2 regions of the Priestia aryabhattai genome follow, and region 1 is predicted to be linked to the other one. Evidence: a T-box and tRNA genes for the amino acid it is inferred to sense, from the RefSeq annotation. Region 1 holds a T-box; the other holds one or more tRNA genes.
What was found. The T-box of region 1 lies ahead of M3225_RS05435 (valine--tRNA ligase). A T-box ahead of a tRNA ligase gene usually reads a tRNA of that ligase, here a tRNA-Val.

Region 1 (7,607 bases):
GTAATGGAACGTTAGATATGAAACTAAAAAGAGCAGTGTGGAAGTGAATGCTGCTAAAATAAAACCTTTATGAGCATTAATATTTTTCCTAAAAATTGAAATCAACGCTGCAACTAAAAAAATAAACGTAAAACTATTCAAAATAGCATTTAACCGTGGAAAGATAGTCAAATCAAAACTTACTTTTCCTTGATAGCCAATATTCGAAAAGAATAGCAGTAAAATAATAACATTCGCTATCACTGAAAAGGTAAGAATAATACCGGTAAAGTTTTTATTACTTTTCGGTACAATTTTTTCATTATTCTTACTCATGTTAACAATCTCCTTATTTAGTGATGTACATGTTTATTATATATCACTTACCTAGGGGGTGAAAGTGACAATACTTTGAACTTAGTGCTTGCTTATTATCAGTATCTCTTCCTTACATTGTGTTAAAAGCAGCAAGATTTCACTTGCTACTTTTGCTCATTTTAGAAGAAAAGCCCGCACTTCCGATATAAAATACAGAGACCCTGTAATTACGATCATGTCTTGTTCACCGGTCGCCTTTTCCTGTACGTAAGCAATCGCTTTTTTCCACTCTTCGTTCATATGTTTATCATGATGAGTACTCATCTCATAAAGCTCTTGAGCCGCGCGAGCACGAGGAAAATCAAACGATGTAAATGTAATACTTGCGGCGATTGTTTCAAGTTCCTGGACCATTCGATCAGCGCTTTTATCGTTTAAGCAACTAAAGACTAAATGAATGTTTCGACCTTCATAATGAAGGCGTAAAGTAGATAATAAGCTATCAATGCCTTCTGCATTATGAGCGCCATCAACAATCGTTAAAGGATGCTCATTCACCGTCTCAAAGCGGCCGTTCCACTTTGTATGCTGAATCCCTTTCATAATTTGCTCATTGAAGATAGAGAGCTTTTTCTTTTCTTTTAAATAACAAACGGCCATTACAGCCAAAGCTGCATTTTTAACTTGATGATAGCCAAGCATATTTAATTGCAAGTGTTCAAATGTTTCATACGGCGTTTTTAACGCAAAGCCTTCTCCATTTGCTAAGGGCTCATAGTTTTCAATTTCAAATTCTTTTCCTAACACAAATAACGAAGCCTGCTTCGACTTTGCCTCTTCTGTAATGACGTCAAGCGCCTTCACTTGCTCTGCACCAGTAATAATCGGGACTTCTTTTTTTATAATTCCCGCTTTTTCTGCTGCAATTTCTTCTACCGTATCACCTAGTATCGCCATGTGATCAAATCCAATGTTTGTAATAATACTCACCATAGGATTCACAACATTTGTTGAATCATATCGTCCACCCAGACCTGTTTCAAAGACAACATAGTCAACTGAATTATGATAGCCGAAATAAAGAAAAGCCATGATTGTAATCACTTCAAATTCCGTTGCTGACCCTAAGCTTGTATGTTCTAGTCGCTCCACCACAGGCTTTACTTCCTGAACAAGAGCGGTCATTGCTTCATTTGAAATAGGCTGTCCATTCACGCTAATCCGCTCATTAAATGTTTCGATATAAGGGGAAGTAAACGTTCCAACCTTATATCCTGCTTCTTCTAATATGTTTCGCAAATAAGAAACGGTAGAACCTTTACCATTGGTCCCAGCAACATGAATAGCATTTATATTTTGCTGCGGATAGTCAAGCTGCTCTAACATCCATTCCATTCGTTCTAACCCCGGCTTGATTCCAAAGCGAAGTCTGTTATGAATCCAATCAAGCGCTTCTTCATATGTCGTTATCATCTTTTATTCACCTTTCTTTTCCATCGCTATTATTATGTAAAGAAAAAGCGTCGCTATACAAGCCACGCTTTTTCTGTTAATTCATTAACCCATTGATTATCCGCGTAATTCAGCAATACGAGACTGAACAGCTTCACGTTTTTCAACGTAATCTTGCTCTTTTGCACGCTCTTCTTCTACTACTTTAGCAGGCGCTTTTGCAATAAAGCCTTGGTTGTTTAATTTCTTTTGTACACGTTCTACTTCTTTGTTTAACTTGTCGTATTCTTTTTCTAAACGCGCGATTTCTTCTTCGATATTAATTAAACCTTCAAGAGGTAAAATTAATTCTGCGCCTGTTACAACAGCAGTCATCGCTTTTTCATCTAATGAAACATCTGTTGAAATCACAAGCTCACTTGGATTACAGAAACGCTCTACATACGCACGATTCTTTTCAAGCTGGCTTTGAATATTTTCATCTTTAGCTTTGATAAATAATTTTACTTGTTTGCTCATCGGCGTATTCACTTCAGCACGAATGTTACGAACAGCGCGGATAATATCTACAAGTAAACGCATATCGTTAGCCGCTTCTTTATCAGAAAGCTCAGCGCGGACTTCCGGCCATTTAGCTACTGTAATCGATTCGCCTTCATGCGGCAAGCTTTGCCAAATTTCCTCGGTAATAAACGGCATGAATGGATGTAAAAGTCGCATTGTGTTATCAAGTACATAAGCTAAAATTGAGCGAGTTGTCTTTTTAGCTGCTTCATCTTCTCCGTAAAGAGGAAGTTTAGCCATTTCAATGTACCAATCGCAGAAATCATCCCAAATAAAGTTATAGAGAATGCGTCCAACTTCACCGAATTCATATTTATCAGCTAATTTTGTTACATGCTCAATCGTCTCATTTAAGCGCGTTAAAATCCATTTATCAGCAACAGATTTTTCGCCTGATAAATCAAGCTCTTCAAATGTGATACCGTCCATATTCATTAATGCAAAACGAGAAGCATTCCAAATCTTATTTGCAAAGTTCCACGTCGCTTCTACTTTTTCAAAGCTGAAGCGTAAATCTTGTCCTGGTGAGCTTCCTGTAGATAAGAAGTAGCGAAGAGAATCGGCACCGTATTTCTCGATTACTTCCATCGGATCTACACCGTTACCAAGTGATTTACTCATTTTACGACCTTCAGCATCTCGTACAAGACCGTGAATTAGTACATCGTCAAACGGACGTTTACCCGTAAATTCAAGACCTTGGAAAATCATACGAGATACCCAGAAGAAAATAATGTCGTAGCCTGTTACAAGCACGTTTGTTGGATAGTAGCGTTTGAAATCAGCTGCATCCACATCCGGCCAGCCCATTGTTGAGAAAGGCCATAGTGCCGAACTAAACCATGTGTCTAATACATCTGAATCCTGTTCCCAGTTTTCGATATCTGCTGGAGCTTCATGATCTACGTATACTTCTCCAGTTTCTTTATGGTACCAAGCTGGAATGCGGTGTCCCCACCAAAGCTGACGTGAAATACACCAGTCGCGAATATTTTCCATCCAGTGTAAATATGTCTTTTCAAAACGATCAGGTACAAAGTTTACTTTTTCTTCTTGTTTTTGAAGATCTACCGCTTTATCTGCTAACGGCTGCATTTTTACAAACCATTGAGTTGATAAATAAGGTTCAACAACGGCACCGCTTCGTTCACTATGACCTACTGAATGCATGTGGTCTTCAATGTTGAACAATACACCGGCTTCTTGAAGGTCTTTAACAATTTGCTTACGGCAAGCAAAACGGTCCATTCCTTCATATTTACCTGCTTTGTCATTCATCGTACCGTCTTGATTCATCACTAAAATACGCTCTAAATTATGACGGTTTCCAATTTCAAAATCGTTCGGGTCATGAGCAGGTGTAATTTTTACCGCACCAGAACCGAATTCCATATCGACATAATCATCGCCTACGATTGGAATTTCACGACCTACAATCGGAAGGACAACCTTTTTGCCGATTAAGTGCTTATAGCGATCATCTTCAGGGTGAACAGCTACAGCCGTATCTCCTAGCATTGTTTCAGGACGAGTTGTTGCGATTTCGATATGTCCAGAACCATCTGCCAACGGATAGCGCATATGATAAAACGCACCTTGTACATCTTTGTAAATAACCTCGATGTCTGAAAGAGCTGTTTTTGTAGCTGGATCCCAGTTAATAATATATTCTCCGCGATAGATTAACCCTTTTTTGTAAAGCGTTACGAATACTTCACGTACTGCTTTAGAAAGGCCTTCATCAAGCGTGAAGCGCTCGCGTGAATAGTCTAAGCCAAGTCCTAGCTTCGACCACTGCTGGCGAATAAAGCTTGCATATTCTTCTTTCCATTTCCACGTTTCAGCTACAAAGTTTTCGCGGCCTAGATCGTAGCGGCTTTTCCCTTCGCTGCGAAGCTTTTCTTCTACTTTTGCCTGCGTTGCAATCCCTGCATGGTCCATGCCAGGAAGCCATAGAACGTCATAGCCTTGCATGCGCTTCATACGCGTTAAAATGTCTTGTAACGTTGTATCCCAAGCGTGGCCTAAATGCAGCTTGCCCGTTACGTTCGGGGGTGGAATTACAATTGTGTATGGCTCTTTTTCAGGGTCGTTTGTTGCTTCAAAAAACTTTCCGTCTAACCAATACTGATAACGATTTTCTTCAACGGCTTTTGGATCATACTTCGTTGGAAGAGTCACTTCTTTTTCAGACATAATGTATACCTCCATAATATAAAGTTTCAGTCTTTAGAAACTGTGTAAACCTTTTATAAACATAAAAAAACTCCTTTCCTAATAAAAGGACGAAAGGAGTTGATTTCGCGGTACCACCTTTTTTTATAGACGTATCCCGTTTGATAAGCCTATACACTTCATTTCATAACGGTTGATTAACCGGCTTTTTCTACTGAGCTATGCAGCTGTTCAAAAAAGCTACTCATAGGCGACATTCCGAGTGCACATTCTTAAGAAATCTCACAGCAACTGATTTCTCTCTCTGAAAGACGAACATCCCGTACTCTTCCTATTCACTGTATTTATGTATGAATTTCTCTTAATTATACTATATGAAAAAATGTTGAATCGTCAATAATCTTCTCCACTTTTTTACGATAATATTCATAATTTTTTTGTTCTGCTCTTTATTTTTTCATTCACTCGCTAAATTTGGAAATAAAATGAAGAGTTTACTCAAAAAAATAGCACCATTCTTTTCTTTTTTCATATACTGACTTTAACCTGGGCACGTGGATTGAAAGGGGCATGTACAAATGAAGAAACGAATAAATGTAAATTCGTATCAGCTGCAGCGGTGGCTCAAAACAGCAGGAGCGGCTTGTGGACAGTTTATTGTTCCTTTAACAATTTTTCAAGGTATACGTACACTATTTTTTCCTACAACCTTTGATGTACTGTTGTTGGCACTGCTTGCCATACTAGCGGTTGCTTTATATTCCGACTGGATTTAAAAACCCAAGCGCTATTCGTTCGCTTGGGCTTGTGCAGCTGCTTCCGCTGCCATTTTTTTTTGCTGATCTACTTCAAATATTTTAATATTCAGCTGTTCAATATTTTTCGTCAGCCAGTATGCTCGAATAAATGACTGCATATGTTCAAGCTCCGTTTTACTTTCTTTATGATGCCTATATTGAACGATACACTGATACAGGGGTTCTGGAAACGCTAAATAACTGTGCAAAAGCAGCCTTTCCTCTTCTCTGAGAGCAAAATGTTTTTCATACGTGCTAAACCACTCATAGCTGTCATAGGTAGTTACTGGGTATGTGCGAAGAGTACGGAAATAAAATGAGACCAAATCATAAATAGGTGAAGCATCTTTTGCATGTTCAAAATTAATAAAAAACCCATTTCCCCGTTCGTCATAAATAAAATGTTTAGCCGATAGCTTTCCATGAGAAGTAACCAGCCGGATCTTTTCTTTTTCCTCCATTTCATCGTTCCACTGATCGAGCTTTCCAAACCCAAATTCAAGCGCTCTCGTCATTTCATAATAAAATGTACAGTAATGCAATTCAAACGGGGACATATAAACTTTCTTCTCACATTCTACTACGTATTGCTTCAGCTCTTCCTGACGTTTTTCCCACGTTTTTTTCATCGATGTGTAATGATTTTCTATATCTTCTTTTTTCACTTCTACTTCCTGCGCCGAAGCGCCGTGAAGCTTAGCAAGCTCTTGAAACAATTTATGATATCGAATATCACGCTCTTCGGTTGGATTATTTGGGAGCCACGGCATTAAGTAATACGAGCCGCTTTCATCTGAAACAATGGGCTGAGAACGTTTCGTTTGATAAATAGGGACAAAGCCCATCCACCCTTTTTGATACACGTTCTGCAGCTTTTGAATGAAGTTCTGATTTCGCTCTTGATAATTCGTCATTTCTTTAAGCGCAAATACGCCAGTTTTCGTATAGACTTTTTTTACTTTTCCATAGTCTTCGATAAAGTCAACATCTAAGTCATATTCTTTTAACAATACTTTGTAGTCTGCTACTGTCCGCTGCATCTATATTCTCCTTTCTCATAAAAAATAAAGAAAACAGTTAAGACATTATATGCGTCAAAACTGTTTTCTTTCCGACTTTAACGAACGGGAATATTTAAGATGCTTCCTTCTTCCAGTTCATATTCATCTTCTAAATTATTCACTCGTAAAATATTTTGCACATTCGTTTTATAGCGGTCTGCTATCGTATCAAGCGAATCTCCGTCTTGAACAATACAAAGCTTCCACGTTGAAAAAGCTTCTTCTTCCCGAGAAAAGAGCTTTGTTAAATAAAGGGCGTTTTCATTTCGTCCGCTTTCATTTTCTTCTTTACGAAATTCAACAATAATCTTTTCCTCTTCTTGCTCAGCTTCTTCTTGGACTTCAGCATACGCATTCAATTCACTAGCTTGCGATTCTTCTAAGCTTTCTTGCTCTTGACGAAGCTGAACAAGCTCAATCACGTTGTCTTCTCTTTCTTCCTCGATTTGCGCTTCTTTTTTCACTTCGACTTCAAATGGTTCATATGCTTCATCTTCGTATTCAACGACCGGCTCAGCACGAGCTTCTTTTTTAAATACAGATGAAAAATAACTAGGCGGCTCTTCTGAAGGATCTTCTTCACTAGCCTCTTCCTCTAGAAGTTCTGGAGCTTCACGGTAGCTTAAATCAAACTCTTCTTCTTTCTCTTCTTCTTCTAGAGCAAAGTTTTCAGTATATACCTCTTCAGCATCGTCCACTTCTTCATAGGATACGATGTGCTGTTCTTTCGCAAACTCTTCTTCTTCTTCACGTTCTTCATGCTGTTCTTCATGCTGTTCTTCCGCAAACTCTTCCTCTTCTTCACGTTCTTCATGCTGTTCTCCGTACAATCCTGTGATGGACAAGTCAGCCATTAGCTGCAGCTGATTTGTGCCTGGCAATTCATAATCAAATAAATCGATAGATACATATACGTCTTCAATACTTTGAATACGATTTTTAGGAATGGTAATATCAACAGGAAATTGATGTGATAATTCAGCCGTTCCGTCTTCACGGACAGAGATAGATTGCACTTGATTCTCATTTGTATATTCTCGTAACGAGTGCTCTCCCTCGTACGTTTCGTATTCACCTGTTAATTGTAATGCTCCTCGAATAGACACATATTGGTCATATTCTTGAATAGATACTTGAGGCTCTAAGGAGATAGACAAAAGTTGTGAGACTTCCTGTCCTTTTTGAAACCATACTGATTCTTCTACGGAAAAACGCAGACATGATAAATTATCCTGCGACAAATTGTTCTCCCCCTTCCAAC
Region 2 (7,607 bases), on a different contig from region 1:
TAAAAATTAATTCATCTTTCATTAAACGTTTGACCCATTTTCAGGATCATTATTATTTTGATCAAATAAAAAAGTAAGGTAAGAATCTAGTTCAAATCGATTTTCTTCACAAAAGTTAGATAACATAGACTTGCTTTCTTCTTTCATTTTTAATCACTCCAATTTAAATTTTTTTACTTTCTTATGCATGATGACCATGATTATTCTTTTGACCCATTTTTCGTAAAATAAAGCTTACGACTAATACTAAAATAATTGATCCAATAATTGCGGGAATGATTGCAAATCCACCAACAACTGGTCCCCAATCTCCCAAGATAAGGCCGCCTAACCAAGCGCCAATAAAGCCTGCGATAATATTACCAATAATACCTCCAGGAACATCACTTCCCGTAATTAAACCAGCGAGCCACCCGATAATTCCACCGACAATTAGCATCCATAGAATTTCCATTTATATTCACCCCTTTTAAAATGTTTAGTTGACTTTACCCCTAACTAAAACCCATTAATCATGGTATTTTTTTCTTATTTAGAGTCTTTTCTCTCATTTTACTTATCTTTATAATTGAATCAAAACTTCGATAAGTATAGGTTTAAGATCATCCTTGTTAGGATAAAAGTAAATAAAATATTTCATCTATAGGAGGAGATCTATATGGATCTATATAGTCAAAACAGGGGGGAATCAAAATGACAGAGTCAAGAAAAATCCCCCCCCATCCTCAAGAGACTAAAAGAAGGGATCATGCTGAGCAGTATCCTACGGAGAATGAAACTCTATTTGATCGCTTTAAAATTGAAGAGACAGTCGATCCAATACCAACTGAAGAGGTAAAGATAGAAAAGCAAGATGAAAGAAATAAAAAGAAAACTAAAAATGAATCCTCCACTGAAAATAAATATAAAAAAAATTAATGTTAAATCAATAGCATGAAAAAGTAGATATTCTAATTACTTATTAAACTAAGTTATTAAAAAGTATTCAAAAGGAGTCGAAAGAATGAAAGGAATAAAGAGAACAGAACTACAGACAATCTTTGTTTATTTACATCCAGATGTATTAGCACAAGGTGGTATTTATTTTATCGGACTAAATGAACGAGACAGGGAGCTTCCTCCAGCGAGTATTGAACACTTACGTTTAGATATACCTAAACAAAATTTACCTTGGGATCTTGAAGCTCACCTTGTTGTAGAAGAAGGAAGATTCCAATGGGATGCTGTAAAAAAAGACTATATAGAAATCGTCGCCTAATAAAAATCTCGACATTTTACCATGTCGAGATTTTTCATTTAGATAGTTTATTGTAGATAATAGGGAGAAATATATGCTGAGCCTCATATAACATTTAGAAACAAAATTAAATAGTCCGTCCGTAAAAGTATACATTTTTAGTTACCATAATGTCTCTTTCCGGAAACAAGTGACCAAACGAGCTCTTGATACACAAGAGCTCGTTTGGTTGCCATAATTTTCGTTTATACATAATTTTATACATCTTTGATTTATCAAAGTTTCTATGATGACTAAGTATGGACTCTTTGCATAAAAAACAGCCTTTTATGCATATACTAGCCCTTATAAAAATAGTCTTTTTGAAAAATTTAAGCTATAATTTTTTAAAAATAAATTCCACATTTAGTAAAAGAAAGTGAGATCTAATGGAGTTCGCTCAATCTAAAATTAATAATAAATAGTAAAATGTAAATAAACAATCCATGCAGGAGATGGTTTAGTGATTATTGGTTATACCCGTCCATATAGCGAAGATGAAAATTTGGACAAATAATTACAGGCTTTGCAACCCTATAATTGCGAAAAGGTTTATCAAGAAAAAACAAATTCCTTAAAAAAGAGAGTGCAATTTGATGAGATGTTAGCTTCTCTCCAAGAGGGAGATACAGTAGTTGTCTATAAATTTTATTGTATTGCAGACTCTACTCGACACCTTATTGAATTAATTGAATATCTTTCTGAAAATCATATTCATTTTGTATCTATTCTGGATGATGTTGATACTTCAACATTAGAAGGAAAAAAGTTTTTCAATACCATTAAACGTATTGGCCAATTTCAACATGATGTCATCAGTGAACGTACAAAAGCTGGTCTTGAAGAAGCGAAATTGAAAGGAAAAAGTGGCGGTCGTCCTAAGAAACCTGACTATAATGTTCATCGTGCACTTGATATGTACTGGAGTAAGAAATATACGATTGCTCAAATAACAGAAGCTACAGGTATAAGTAAGACTACTCTATATCGTTACTTAGATAATTGAAACATAAAAGCCCATGAAGACTCATGGGCCTTTATTGTATATAGAAAATGTAACTACAAGAAAGCATAGGAATAAAGACTATTCCTATAGGGACTAGCATATGTATAAAAGGTATGTTTTTTATACATGTATTTTGCGAATGCCCTTGTAAAGAACGTTGAGAAATCAAGGATGTATAAAAAGCTGCATACTCCGGAAAAAGGGCCCTTGGCAGAATCGTTCTGCGACAAGGGTTCTTTTTTGTGGTGTGGTCCGGGAAGCGGAATTATGTTAACTATGGATGTATAGCGTATACAATTAAATAAAAGTATTAAGCCTTTATTTTGCCGACTAAATTTTGGATTAATTCTTTTGTGGTTAAAACTGTAGCAAACTCGTTGTCTAAAGTAGCTAATCACACATTATGTATTTGCTCAGCCGAATAATACGTATTATCTGTGCCTTTTATTGCAAATGCAGCTGTTGCATCTGATACTAAATACGTTTCAAATCCTAAATTACCACTCATTCGAGTAATAGTTGAGACGCAGTGTGGAGTTGTTAACCCCACTATTACAACCTTTTCTACTTGGTTTTCTTTTAAATGTTTTTCGAGTCCAGTTCCTATAAATGCACTATTCACTTTCTTTTAAAGATCATTTCGTTTTCAGCTGGGACTACAACATCTTTAAAGTCTGAGCTTGGTTTACTAGGATGGAAAATTGAATGGTCGTTATCAGATAAGTGTTGAATATGTATGATTGGGTATTTCTTTTCTCTCCATGTCTTTAAGAGAACTTGAATATTGTCTTCAACATTTAGGTTATTTCTTATCCCCCACTTTTCATCTTCAAAAGCCCTTTTAACATCGATAATAATTAAAGCTGTATTAAGGTTTTATTTAAATATATAGACTTCCTAGTAACAGTATTTTGTCAAATAGATTTTCACTACGATATAAAAATTACTTTATATTACAATTTAAATTCAATAAATTTCTCAAATATTACTTTTGCAGAATCTTTTTTAAAATCTTTTCATCTTTTCGCTTATGGGGTTGTCGTTTATTAACTTGAGATTTTTCGTCAAAATAATTAAATGAAGACAACAAAAAACACTCCTTCATTCTAGAATTAGAATGAAGGAATGTTTTCATCAAAGATTGATTGAATCACTACGAAGGTTTTGCTGTTAGTAAAAACAGCACCAACGCAACAAATTCAATGGTATGAGCGATGAGGGATTCGAACCCCCGACCCCATCCCTGTCAAGGATGTATTCTCCCACTGAACTAATCGCTCGTGATATGTATTGACTATATTATAGAAAGAGTTATCCAATTTTGTCAACTATTTTTCCACCGTTCCCAAGTTGGAACGATCGTCCTTACTTTTGATAAAATAAAAACATGCCATAAAGGAGCGTGACGGGATGAAAGCACATGTTGAATTTTATTTTGATTTTGTCTGTCCACTATGTTTTCTAGCCACCAAGCCTTTAAGAGAAGTCTTTAAAGAACAAAAAGCTGAGATTGAATGGAAGCCTTTTGAACTTCGTCCTGAGCCAGCTGAACAGATGGAGCAAATAGAAGGTTTATTAGAGGAATCTTGGGATCAATCGATAGTGCCTTTAGCACAACAGCTACACGTAGAAATGAAGATGCCGGACATGTCCCCAGTCCCACGTACTCGTTTAGCACATGAAGGCTTTCATTTTGCTAAAAAACATGGTCAAGAAAGTGCATATGTAGATGCTGTATTTAAAGCTTATTGGGAAGATGAAAAAGATATTAGCCAGATTGAAGTCTTAGCAGAAATCGCTGATTCCCTGCATTTAGATAAAGAGATATTTACACGTATCTTAAGAGACCGGACGTTTGAACAAGTTCATAAAAATAGCTTAGCTCATGTAACGGAAGTACCAACTTTAAAAATTGGCAGCCGCGTACTTCAAGGATTCGTTTCCAAAGAAACAATCGAAAACGCACTGTTAGATGAACGTTTTCTTAAAGACAGAGAGAAATGATTTACTAAGAGGTGCATTTGATGAATATTAATTATTATTTTAGTCGATTTTTAGCTAAGAAACCAGATAGCCCAACGTATGAAAGCTTAGCTACTTTACAGAACAAGCACATGCTTCATGTTCCTTTTGAAAACTTAGACGTTCTGTCTCAAACCCCTATCGTTATTGATTTAAAACGGATTTTTCAAAAAGTAATCGTAAATTTACGTGGAGGGTTTTGCTACGAATTAAACGGTCTATTTGGCTGGCTGTTAAAAGAAAGCGGATATGAAGTCTCCTACGTTTCAGCTACCGTCAAAAAACCCGACGGCACGTGGACCATTGAAGGAAGTCACGCTACAAACCTTGTAAAGATTGAAAATCAGTCTTACATCGTGGACGTTGGATTTGGAGATTCTGTTCGCAAACCAATGCCGCTAAGTGGCGAAGTGGTAAGAGATGTAAGCGGCTCTTACCGCATGACAAACGTTGCAAAACATACGTATGATTTGCAACGTTTTGAAGATGGAGTATGGAAAACACTGTACCGCGTGTCTACAATTCCTACAAAGCTGACTGACTTTACTCCTATGTGTGAGTTCAATCAGACGTCACCCGATTCTCCGTTTGTGCACAAACGTCTTGTTACTATCGCAACACCGACAGGGCGCATTACGCTCTCTGGTGAAACGCTAACTGTAACAGACAGCGAAAAAAAGACGAAAAGGAACGTTTCAGAAGAAGAAATTCCTGATATTTTGCAAAATCATTTTTATATTATTAAAGGATTTTATTAATATGCCTTACACGAAAAACCGGCCTCCTCATGGGGCTGGTTTTTGTACAGGAGTAATCATCCTGTTTTCTACAGGCGACTTTAAAATAATCGAGGTATTCACATTTCCATAAGGGATCAGTTCATCCACTAGCATTCGAAGTCCATCCATTCCAGACACGGCTGCTTTGATAAAATAAGAAACCGGCCCCGTTACACGATGACATTCAAGCACATCTTCATTTTGCTCAATAAAGTCTTCAAATTCCTCTGGTTTTCTTTTTAATTCACTTACTTGAATAAACAGCTGTGTATCTCTCCCTAAAGCTTTCGGAGACACCGTAGCGCTGAAACGTTGGATCACTCCTCGTTCCTGAAGACGCTGCAGCCTTTCTGATACGCTTGGACGGCTAAGAGCCAGCTTTTTTGATAAATCACTAATTGTCATACGTCCGTCTTTTTGCAAAATAGACAATAATTGTGCATCGATTTGATCCATACAAACCTTTCCTTTCAAAATGAATATAATAAATAAAATCTTTATTCAAGTTGATAACAGAACAAGTATTATTTCCTTCATTTATGCATGTGTTTTCTTTATTTAATATCCTATCATTAAAGCAGATGATTGAAAATGAAAATTCTGAAAAAAACAAACAAAGGGGTTTATTTATGCGAAAAGTTTTATGGATTATTCTTGGATGTACGATTGCAAGTATTGGTGTTCTTATCTTGCGGCACTCTCACGTAGTGACGGGAGGAACAGCTGGTCTATCTCTTAGCTTGTCATACGCCTTTCCTTTATCGTTTGCGGTGATCTTTTTTCTCATTAATATTCCTTTTTATCTCTTTTCCTTCTTTCAAATGGGATGGAAATTTACTACTACAACTATAGGATCAGTGTCTTTGCTATCGCTTCTCACTTCACTAGATCACTTGCTTCCTTCTTTTACACTTCCTAGCCTGATGGGTGCTGTTACGGGCGGACTAATTGCCGGCCTTGGCTTATCTATTTTATTTATGAACGAAGCTTCTCTCGGCGGCGCTAATATTTTAGCTTTATTCGCGCAGCGAAAATTCGGGTGGGACCCTGGAAAAGTGAATTTTTCATTTGATTTCCTTGTCGTGCTGTCGAGCATGTATTCAATTGGGCTTTCAAAAGGAATTTTCTCAGTTATGTCCATTGCCATTACAGGGTTTATCATCAGCTATTTCAAGCAAAAAATTGCTTTACACAATCAACCGACACCCGATTCTACCACACAGCCTTTAGATAATGCGCTTTCTAAATAAAAAACACGATTTAGCTGTGACTAAATCGTGTTTTTTATTTAAATTTTTTCTACTTTTATAAAATCAAATTGGGCTTCATATCCTTCTCCTTGAGGACTACAAGCGTAAATGCCAACTTGAACAGGTTCTTTGGATGAGTTCAATAAGTGAGCGAGTCGGAGCTGAGTCCAAGAATCTCCATCACTTGAATAACAAACGGTGTAATCATCATTTTTGCGCTGAATTTTAAAATAAAGTGCTGATTTGTTTTGAGTGAAATTTTGACTGGACCAATCTGAGAAACCCTGGTTGGTTACGACTGCTCCTAATTGGTTAGGACCATCGGGATTGTATTCAACTGACGTTTTAATCCACGTATCTTTTGATACACGAATCATGAGACCTGCTTGATCATAGCGATTAACCGGATATGTATGCACCTTTGTCATAATTTCAAAGTCGCCTTCTACTTCACGGTAAAGAAAGTGTCCGTTGTCCGCTTCAAAGCCGTAATGAGTACGCTGCCAAAAATCTGTTTTAGCGTCTGTTTTAATCACTAATCGATTCGTTTCTCTATCAACTTGAAATTGAGCTGGCGGACAAAACCAGGAAACTTCTGAATCTAATTTTCCTTCTGAAAAGTTTGTGAAAAATACTAGTTGATTACTCACTCTCTGTCATTCCCTTCTTAGAAGCTATTATTCTTCTATTTCTATTCTGCCACAATTTAACGAATAAATAAAATATTTTGATTATTTTTCCTGTAGATTCTTTTCTTTTATAAAAAATAAGACTCTTTTACATAGAGTAAAAGAGTCTTATTTTTAAATTAATGCATTTAGAATAAGTGCTCCTGCAAAAGCAATAAAGGATAGAAGCGTTTCCAGAACGGTCCATGTTTTGAACGTTTCTTTCACTGTTAACCCTAAGTACTCCTTCACCATCCAGAAGCCAGCATCGTTCACGTGAGAGAACATTAACGAACCCGCACCAGTAACGATAACAAGAAGTTCTAAGTTAACACCAGACATGTGCTCAATGATGGGTGAGACAATACCAGCCGCTGTTGTTAATGCAACTGTTGCTGAACCTGTAGCAATACGGATTAACCCAGCAATTAAAAATGCAAGTACAAGTGGTGATAGAGATAGATGTTCAGACATTTGACCAATCGTTGTACCTACTCCGCTATCGATTAATACTTGTTTGAAGCCGCCGCCTGCACCAATAATTAAGACAATAGATCCTACAGGAAGCAAACATTCTTCCGTTAGTTTTTTAATAACATCTTTTGT

Region 2: it encodes a tRNA-Val, which carries the amino acid that the T-box ahead of M3225_RS05435 (valine--tRNA ligase) is inferred to sense. The anticodon was not compared.

What each region holds. Positions count from the first base shown of each region.
Region 1 is NZ_JAMBOQ010000001.1:1,039,863-1,047,469, forward strand. Features, by position in the region: gene M3225_RS05425 (DUF420 domain-containing protein) at 1-315, opposite strand, end outside; gene M3225_RS05430 (bifunctional folylpolyglutamate synthase/dihydrofolate synthase) at 472-1,770, opposite strand; gene M3225_RS05435 (valine--tRNA ligase) at 1,867-4,509, opposite strand; T-box leader at 4,592-4,836, opposite strand; gene M3225_RS05440 (hypothetical protein) at 5,067-5,264, shown strand; gene ysxE (spore coat protein YsxE) at 5,276-6,325, opposite strand; gene spoVID (stage VI sporulation protein D) at 6,403-7,587, opposite strand.
Region 2 is NZ_JAMBOQ010000007.1:131,252-138,858, reverse strand. Features, by position in the region: gene M3225_RS29705 (hypothetical protein) at 22-147, opposite strand; gene M3225_RS24345 (GlsB/YeaQ/YmgE family stress response membrane protein) at 182-454, opposite strand; gene M3225_RS24340 (hypothetical protein) at 694-918, shown strand; gene M3225_RS24335 (hypothetical protein) at 1,004-1,258, shown strand; partial or broken gene M3225_RS24330 (recombinase family protein) at 1,740-2,282, shown strand; partial or broken gene M3225_RS24325 (cysteine hydrolase family protein) at 2,593-3,140, opposite strand; tRNA gene M3225_RS24320 (tRNA-Val) at 3,491-3,562, opposite strand; gene M3225_RS24315 (DsbA family oxidoreductase) at 3,693-4,286, shown strand; gene M3225_RS24310 (arylamine N-acetyltransferase family protein) at 4,307-5,062, shown strand; gene M3225_RS24305 (Lrp/AsnC family transcriptional regulator) at 5,090-5,539, opposite strand; gene M3225_RS24300 (YitT family protein) at 5,713-6,333, shown strand; gene M3225_RS24295 (DUF1349 domain-containing protein) at 6,372-6,983, opposite strand; gene M3225_RS24290 (GntT/GntP/DsdX family permease) at 7,137-7,607, opposite strand, start outside.